One region of the Bacillus arachidis genome, then DNA from elsewhere that is predicted to be linked to it. Evidence: riboswitches for the same ligand, from Rfam matches in the RefSeq annotation. Region 1 holds a riboswitch; each other region holds the start of a gene.

Region 1 (3,207 bases):
GATGATGAACAACGAATGGGTTTAGAGAAGAAGTATAATTTAAGTTTTATTTATGAACGATATGCGTGTGGATAAAGAAACGTTTTTCAAGATAATGAATATATGAAAAAGGGATCTCACTTTGAAGTGAGATCCCTTTTTCAGTCGTAAATGTAGAAGGATGTTCTAAACTTCTTGTTGTTTTTTACGGTGATCAGGAGTGTAAATATATTGGGAAATAATAAGTAGCACTGCGATAAAAAATACAGGGAATATCGCAGCAATATGAAAACCACTATAAATAATATTTGTTATTAAACCGCCGATAATAATAAATGCAGTATATATATGAGAAATTTGTTTCTTTAGTCGGATTTTGAATGCTTCCATCAAAGATTCGATAGCAACAAACAAGATAACAATACTCAAAAAAACAATGTTAGTATTGTAAATTACTAAACAACAGATTAAACCGAGAAAAGCAAAATACTCAATTACTAAAGGGATATTACGTGGCATATAATATTACCGAACTAAATAATGCAGTGGATTTACTGCGTTTGTTTTTTCAAAATTCCATTCAGCATTATGTAATTCAAAATGGAGATGCTGTTTAAATGAGTGGCCTGTATTTCCCATATGTCTTAATAATTGTTTAGTCTGAACTTGATCACCAATTTGTACGGAACGGTTTTTTATATGAGCGTAAACGGTTGTATATAGCTTAGTAGATTTAGTAAATGAAATATTTGTTGCTTTTATGGAGTTAGAATTATTTCTTGTATTCATTTTATTATTAGAATAGGGTATTTTTGAATTGAGTTTTATATATTGAGTGTTTTTTGTAGGCAATTGCTGAGATGCTACAGTGCGTGTCTCTACTTGATTTATGGATGGAAGTAGAGATGCGACTGCGACAGTAGTTGCCGTTAAAGCTGTAGCTTTCTGTTTCATCTAATATTAGCCCCCCCATAGATGTATTAATATATTTTTTATTATAGTATAAAGATATAATACTTTGTGCATTATTCACATAACTGTAATATGAAACAAGAAAAAATAACCGTTTTTTAATGGAATCGAAATATACTACAAGAATAACAGATAAATAACTATTAGAATATGGATAAAGAGATAGTTGCTATTTTCTGAATCAATATATAAATGTGAATTAAAAAACGAAAGGGAAGTTTTTTAGGTATGGGAGAAAATCTGCTCATACATAGAGGCAGTCAGCGCTTTTTTCTGCCTTATGCCAAGTTAAAATAGAAAGAGAAAATGAGAGTAGGTCTTCTTTTGTTTTCATAGCAGCAACGTATATGTTGAAAAATCGTTTTGTAATTGTTATAGGCCGATGGGAATTCATACCTATATAAATATTTATGTTTCATATTTTGCATAAGTGGAACGTAGAGCCTTGATGTAAAGATTAGATATGAGATTGTAATAAATGAAAACAGTTGCTGATGACCCATGACAGTGTTATACTGACTATGGTAATTTCATATTGTGCTAGGAGAGCTGGTGTTGCCAGCTGAGAGTAAGACCGTAAGTCTTTGATCCTTTAATCACCTGATCTAGATTATGCTAGCGTAGGGAAGCAACTTGGACATTGACAACAAGTCCCCGTTTCTTTGCGTAAAGAAACGGGGCTTTTTTATTTAACAATTTAATAGTAGAAACCACTAGGGGTGCTTTATGTGCTGAGAGAGGAATAGTCCTTAACCCTTACGGACCTGATCTAGGTAATACTAGCGAAGGGAAGTGGAACGACGGATAAATGTATCTTTATTTGCTGTAACCACTTCTTATATAGAAGTGGTTTTTTATTTGGATAAACAGATGTAAAGGAAGGGGAAATATAAATGAAGTTTTGTGAGAGATTATTTGAGACTGTGCAGCCTGTTTGGGAGAAAAGTCATAATCACCCGTTTGTAACGGGAATGGGGGACGGTACGTTAGAAAAAGATAAATTCCAATATTACATCATACAAGATTATTTATATTTGCTAGATTATGCAAAACTATATGCGATTGGCGTTGTGAAAGCAAATAATCCACAAGTTATGGCAAAGTTTGCAGAACAAATAGATGGCATATTAAATGGGGAAATGACGATTCATAAACAGTATGCAAAACGTCTTGGTATTTCCATTCAAGAGATGGAAGAAGCAAAGCCGTCTGCTAAAAATTTAGCGTATACAAACTATATGATGTCAGTATCTCAAAATGGTACGCTTGCGGAATTAATTGCGGCGCTTCTTCCATGTATGTGGAGTTATTGGGAAATTGGAAAACGTTTAAATGATATTCAGGGAGCAAGAGATCACGAATTTTTCGGTGAATGGATTCAAGGATATAGCTCAAAAGAGTATGGAAGTCTTTGCACGTGGCTAATAGATTTGTTAAATGAACTAGCTGAAGGAAAGTCTGAACAAGAGTTAGCTCGATTAGAAGAAATTTTCTTATATTCCAGCCGATTTGAGTATTTATTCTGGGATATGGCGTACCGTAAGGAGATGTGGGGTTTTGAGGAGCAAGAGCATACTACGGTTTCATAATGTCTCTTTTCATTATGATGAAAAGCCAATTATAAAGGGTCTAGATGCATCTGTACAAGAAAAAGAGTTTGTTAGCATCATTGGACCGAGTGGCTGTGGCAAAAGTACATTATTTCGTTTAATTACAGGTTTAGAAGATGCAGGGGCTGGAACCATTCAACTGACAGAAACAACGAGTCATCCTGTAGGATATATGCCACAAAAAGATATGCTTCTGCCGTGGAGGACGATTATTGAAAATGCGGCATTGCCATTAGAGTGTCAAGGGATAAAGAAAAAAGAAGCGCATCTTAAGGCAAGCGAACTGTTAGAACAATTTGGTTTACAAGGATACGAGAACAAATATCCGAAAGATTTATCAGGTGGTATGCGGCAGCGAGTATCCTTTATTCGAACTTTATTAACAGGCGGGGACATTTTATTGTTAGATGAACCTTTTAGCGCATTAGATGCATTAACGAAAGCAACGTTGCAAGAATGGTTGTTTGAACAATGGAAACAGTGGCAAAAAACCATTTTATTTATTACACACGATGTAGAGGAAGCGCTGTTTCTTTCCAATCGGATTTTTGTTGTGGCAGAGCAGCCTATTACAACTTTAACAGAGCGTATCGTTCCGCTTGAAATTGATCGCTCAAGAAAAGATTTGCATAAACCTGAAATATTA
Region 2 (3,207 bases), 1.7 Mb from region 1:
GGATCGGTATATAAAGATCACTCAGGAAATCTGAAACTTGAAGTATGCCCGCGTGAAATAGAGAAAGGACATCCATTGGCTTATGTAAATGGAACGGAAAAAGGAATTACTTTTCATACTGATACGATGGGGAAAGTTACTTCAATCGGGGGAGCCTCGAGTCCAAGAGGAGCAGCAGCGGCAGCTCTAAAGGACTTAATTAATTTGTATCGAAAAGATGTGTGATAAAAAAATCTAGTTTTAGATTAAAATACATTGACAAATAAATATTTTTATGTTATTATTATTTATTTAACAATTGATTAAAAAGCCTTAGCGTGATACATTTTAGTAAGTGAAATAACTTCACTAATTTATGTACCGAGGGGGACTTGTAATATGAAAATAGAAAACGGTCTAGCTGTGTTGAAATTAAAAATTCAAGAATTTGAATTAAATCCAACATTACTTTGGGATGGAAAAAAAGCTATATTAGTCGATACTGGTATGCCGGGCCAATTAGAAGCGATTCGCGATACGATGATTAGTATTGGAGTGCCTTTTGAACAATTACAAGCAGTGATTTTAACCCATCAAGATATAGACCATATTGGAAGTCTTCCTGAATTACAGCAGAAAGCAGATCATTTTATTGAAGTGTACGCCCATGAATTAGACAAACCTTACATTGAAGGACAGCTGCCCCTTATTAAAGGAGATCCAAATAAAATGAGTGAAGAGAAATGGGCGGCACTTCCAGATGTTGTGCAAGCACTATATAAAAATCCGCCGACAGCTAAAGTAAATTGGACATTAGAAGATGGACAAAGACTACCATTTTTAGAGGGTATCGAAGTGATTCATACTCCAGGCCATACTCCAGGACATATTAGTTTATATAGTGAAAAATATAAAACATTAATTGTGGGTGACGCGATGGTATGCATTGATGGAAACTTAAAAGGACCTGTTCCGCACACAACGCCAGACATGAAAAAAGCTACAGAATCACTTAGAAGATTTTTAGAATTTGATATAGAGACGGTAATTTGTTATCACGGTGGTATTTGTAATTCGAATGTGAAGGAGCAGATTGAGAGATTAGTAGAAGATAGATAACATTTGTGCACTTATATATTATAAGTGTTAAATTTATGAATCATATTTGATAGTATTCCAGAATATGTTATGATAAATATCGAGTTAAATAGTTTATATGTAATCCACTAGGGGTGCCTCTATATAGGCTGAGATCAAAAATATATTTTTGAGACCCTTAGGACCTGATCTGGGTAATACTGGCGTAGGGAAGTGGAAGTGACAGAAGAGGATATTTATTAAAATATTGATGATGTCCAAACCACTTTCTTTACGTGTGTAAAGAAAGTTTTTTTATTTTGTACATCTATTTGAAGTAGGTGCAAGTTTTAATCAAAACGTTTATGGGAGGGTTTATCATGTCATTTTCACAGTTATTACGTAATGAAGTTAATCCGATTTGGGAAGCAAGTTTTAATCATCCATTTGTTACAAAACTAGGAGATGGAACATTAGATGTAGCTAGTTTCCGCTATTATGTTCTGCAAGATTCATATTATCTAAGTCATTTCGCAAGAGTCCAATCGTTAGGAGCAGCGAAAGCTATTGAATTAGAAACAACGGCTCGTATGGCACACCATGCACAAAATACATATCAGGCTGAATTATCACTACATGAGAATTTTGCGAAAAAACTAGGTATTACGGCGGAAGAAAAAGAATCATTCGTTCCTGCTCCAACTGCTTATGCATATACATCACATATGTATCGTGCTGCATATGAAGGACATTTAGGGGATATTATCGCAGCAATTTTGCCGTGCTATTGGCTTTATTATGAAATTGGTGAACGTTTAAAAGAGTGTCAACCTAAAGAACCGATTTATCAAGAATGGATTTCCGCATATGGCTCTGACTGGTTCCGTACTTTAGTAGAAGAGCAAATTGCTAGATTAGATGCGATTGCGGAAACAGTAACAGAAGCTGATCGTAAGCGAATGAAACAACACTTTGTAATTAGCAGTCAATATGAATATTCATTTTGGGAGATGGCTTACACATTAGAAAAGTGGCCAGTGGAAGAACAAGTAGAAGATGTAGGTGTATAAGGAAAAGATAGATGCAAGGGTATAGAAAATGACTAACTTAGTTTAGTCATTTTTTTGTATGGATTTATCCATGTAATCAATTGATTTTAGTAATTAATTGATTACATATTATAAAAAAATTACACAATAAAAAAGAGGTGGAAGGTAGTTTATATTGAATGTTAGGGAGGAGAGATTATTAATCTCTTTAACACTTTTTATTTCCTTACAATACTAAATGTTGTATTAAAAAATTTAATTTTGAAAGGAGTCAATAAATATGAGAATGAGAAAACGAATAGGGAATAAGTTTTTACTCGTTAGTACAATTTGTATGATAAGTGTTCCTTTTGTTTCACATGCTGAGGAAGAAATTTCACCTACAAATTTCGCTATTTCTTCAAGTCTGTATGAGGGGGGGAATACAGATGTATTGAAAACAAGTTTTTATCCCAATACATATAATAATCCGTTTAACCATCCATTCACCTCAATGTTAAAAGAGTCAAACTCAAATATGAAAGAAATAGACAATGCGGATGATGAAAATCCTGTTATATCTACTACTCTTAAATTTATCCGTTATATGCATACTGAAAATTATAAATCTGCATTTGATTTAACTTCTCGCTCTTTACAGAAGATAATATCTGAAGAATGGCTGGAGAGTTATTGGAAGGGACTCCCGGTACAATTACAAGCAGGTTCTTTTATTGGCATTGGAGAGGTAAAACAAAAAGAGACAAATTCCGTTCATACAAATGTAGAGATTGGATTGGTTTTTGAAAAATTTACTGTGCCTTTACTAATTAAATTAGATCCATCTGGAAAAATAGATGACTTTCAACTTAGTATGTCGTATCGTACTGTTGCAGAGCGACCATCATATAGTAAGCCGGAATCATTTGTTGAAAAAGAAGTAGTAGTCGGAAGTGGCGCGTTTCCATTACCAGGAACATTGTCTGTCCCAAAGGGAGAGGGGCCGTTCCCAGCGGTAATTCTTGTTCAAGGATCTGGAGCAAGCGATCAGGATGAAACTGCGTTTGCTTTAAAACCATTTCGCGATTTAGCTGAAGGTCTTGCTTCGAAGGGAATTGCTGTT
Region 3 (3,207 bases), 1.1 Mb from region 1:
CTTTAAATTCTTCCGCTTTCTCTTTCATACCTTTTTCAATTGCTTCTGTTGTTTCTAAATCATTTTCTTTTGCATACTCACGAATGTCATGTGAAATTCTCATACTACAGAACTTCGGACCACACATCGAACAGAAATGAGCTGTTTTTGCCCCTTCTGCTGGTAATGTTTCATCGTGAAAATCCATTGCGCGTTCGGGATCTAAAGATAAGTTAAATTGATCGCGCCAGCGGAATTCAAAACGAGCTTTTGAAAGTGCATCATCACGCTGCTGCGCTGTTTTGTGTCCTTTCGCAAGGTCAGCCGCATGCGCCGCAATTTTATACGTAATAACCCCTTCACGAACATCATCTCTGTTCGGCAAACCTAAATGCTCTTTCGGTGTCACATAGCAAAGCATTGCTGTGCCAAACCAACCAATCATTGCTGCACCAATCGCAGATGTAATATGGTCATAACCAGGTGCAATATCCGTTGTTAAAGGTCCGAGTGTATAGAACGGTGCACCTTGGCAAATCTCAAGCTCTTTATCCATGTTTTCTTTAATTAAGTGCATCGGTACATGACCTGGCCCTTCAATCATAACTTGAACATCATGCTTCCAAGCAATTTTTGTTAACTCACCAAGCGTTTCAAGCTCAGAAAATTGCGCCTCATCATTTGCATCTGCAATCGAACCTGGACGTAATCCATCTCCTAAAGAGAAAGAAACATCATATTGTTTCATAATTTCACAAATCTCTTCAAAATGAGTGTATAAGAAGTTTTCTTTATGATGGAATAAACACCACTGCGCCATAATGGACCCACCGCGTGAAACAATTCCTGTCGTACGTTTTGCAGTGATTGGAATGTAACGAAGCAGCACACCTGCATGAATTGTAAAGTAATCCACACCTTGCTCCGCTTGTTCAATTAACGTATCACGATATACTTCCCACGTTAAATCTTCAGCAATTCCATTTACTTTTTCTAGCGCTTGATAAATTGGTACTGTTCCAACCGGTACAGGAGCGTTACGGATAATCCATTCACGAGTTGTATGAATGTTTTTCCCTGTTGATAAATCCATAATGGTATCTGCGCCCCAGCGAGTTGCCCATGTCATCTTCTCTACTTCTTCTGCAATGGAAGAAGAGACAGCAGAGTTTCCGATATTCGCATTTACCTTCACATGGAAATTGCGGCCAATAATCATCGGTTCTGCTTCTGGGTGGTTAATGTTTGCTGGTAAAATAGCGCGTCCTTCTGCAATCTCTTTACGTACAAATTCAGGCTCTACCCCTTCACGAATCGCAACATATTCCATCTCAGATGTGATGATCCCCTTACGAGCATAGTGCATTTGCGTTACATTTGCTCCTTTTTTTGCGCGAAGTGGTTTACGATCCATTTGCGGGAACACAGGTGTATGATTAGATGCGACTTTCACACCATCATCTTCCGGCTTAATTTCTCGTCCTTCATACTCTTCCACTTCTCCGCGCTCAACAATCCAGCGACGGCGAGGCGATGGAATTCCTTTCTCTAGCTCTACTTTGTACTTAGGGTCTGTGTACGGACCACTCGTATCATAAACACGAATTGGTGGATTTGGTACACCGTTTGTATCACTTTGTTCAATCTCACGCATTGGTACTTTCATACCTTCATGCGGCCCATCAACATAAACTTTCTTACTCCCTGGTAAACTCGACTTCAATTCAATTTGTTCAGCTGAAACAGATTGCTTCATAATTTGTGTTTCCTCCCCTTTATCATTTCAGGCAAATCTAACTTGCACCGAATCTTGAGCCAATTTCTGTGCAACTCGATTCTCACTTCAGCGACGTTTTGCCGCTTTCGGTTTACTTAAGATCCAGCTTGAGCGGCTAGAATGATCGTTGGCTTCGTTTCTTCAACTGAGGTAAAACACACCTCTTCGGCTGAAACTCCATCCCCCTCCCATTCTGAAAGAGCCGCTTTCGCCTTACTTGTGACAAGGACAAGAACTAGTGGCCAGCGCATGCCAAAATAAAAAGAGCCAGATCCATAGTAAAACAAGGACCTGGCTCATAAAGACATAGTTATGTAAAGCCGTTAACTTCCCTACGCTGGTACGAGCCAGATCAGGTCCAAAGGGTTAAGAAGTTATCGCGCTTCTCTCTCAGCCTAAGCATCACTTAGGCACCCCTAGTTTATCACTGATTTAATTTTCAATACTTTCCCATCATACACGATAATCAGAAAAATGCAAAGGCATGAGTTGCAATTTTTATCTATCGTTTTTTTGTCTGCTAATCGATATACCTGATAGAACCAATGATTATTAGCCCTCACCAATCGGGCTCTTATGGGCAGTTGATCTATCACCTAGCTTCTTTGTTTCCGCTAAATTTTGAGGTGGGAGCCAAAACTTATTCATGTTCAAATAAAATCATATCATCCGTCTACAATTAATAGAGATTTCTACTTATTACACGGATTATAATACGGTTTCGTGTTATAATTTTCTAAAAATTACTATTTTTATATATTTTATTTATAAGAACAATTCAGTTAAAGTCAAAACACATAAAAAATTAGTCATATTATTTATGCACATATATCAAGTATAGTTTAGATCAGGAGTGAAATTATAATGGGGTGTTTGGGGTCTATCTTCAGGTTTATATTTTGCGCAATATGTATTATTTTTGTCTTTTGGTTTGGAGGCACGTCAATTATGGCCTTTTTTTCTGCTCTGTTTGGGGGCAGTTGGATGCACTTCTGGACATTATTTTCTATCTGGGTTGTTGCCAATTACGGAATCGGTTGGCTGTTTGAAGTTCACTGGAAAGATGAGGACGCGGGCGACGAATTCTTTTTAAATTTTATTCTTTTTATCAGCATACTTATTTATAGGGGAGTTAATAAACTTGGGAGAGTGTTCATCCGAGGATGAATAGTCTCTCAGCGTAACCATTTAGTTAAGGTTATGAAACAAGCCAGGTGCTTTCAGCACCTGGCTTGTTTGTGTTAAGTTGACGGCTTATACCCACCTAAAAGCTTACGGTATCATCCACGTTAAATAGTAGGCTTGTACATATGTCATAATCCCAACAATCACTACAAAGAATAGACTATGTTTTACTGTAAAGCGGAATAAATCAGATTCTTTTCCAGCAAGTCCTACTGCTGCACACGCGATTGCAATCGATTGCGGAGAAATCATTTTACCCGTTACAC

The links. A riboswitch is a leader RNA that binds a small molecule or an ion and turns the genes downstream of it on or off. The one in region 1 is predicted to bind thiamine pyrophosphate.
Region 2: it holds a riboswitch for thiamine pyrophosphate, as region 1 does, so the genes downstream of both, tenA (thiaminase II) here and tenA (thiaminase II) in region 1, are expected to answer to the same signal.
Region 3: it holds a riboswitch for thiamine pyrophosphate, as region 1 does, so the genes downstream of both, thiC (phosphomethylpyrimidine synthase ThiC) here and tenA (thiaminase II) in region 1, are expected to answer to the same signal.

The regions. Positions count from the first base shown of each region.
Region 1 covers NZ_CP127376.1:757,345-760,551, forward strand. Annotated here, with positions in the region: gene QRY57_RS05500 (DUF3965 domain-containing protein) at 1-75, shown strand, start outside; gene QRY57_RS05505 (hypothetical protein) at 166-498, opposite strand; partial or broken gene QRY57_RS05510 (M23 family metallopeptidase) at 505-705, opposite strand; TPP riboswitch at 1,484-1,595, shown strand; TPP riboswitch at 1,657-1,759, shown strand; gene tenA (thiaminase II) at 1,845-2,540, shown strand; gene QRY57_RS05520 (ABC transporter ATP-binding protein) at 2,509-3,207, shown strand, end outside.
Region 2 covers NZ_CP127376.1:2,424,309-2,427,515, reverse strand. Annotated here, with positions in the region: gene QRY57_RS13975 (homoserine dehydrogenase) at 1-225, shown strand, start outside; gene QRY57_RS13970 (MBL fold metallo-hydrolase) at 379-1,098, shown strand; TPP riboswitch at 1,198-1,306, shown strand; gene tenA (thiaminase II) at 1,437-2,126, shown strand; gene QRY57_RS13960 (alpha/beta hydrolase) at 2,386-3,207, shown strand, end outside.
Region 3 covers NZ_CP127376.1:4,614,239-4,617,445, forward strand. Annotated here, with positions in the region: gene thiC (phosphomethylpyrimidine synthase ThiC) at 1-1,735, opposite strand, end outside; TPP riboswitch at 2,069-2,184, opposite strand; gene lldP (L-lactate permease) at 3,029-3,207, opposite strand, start outside.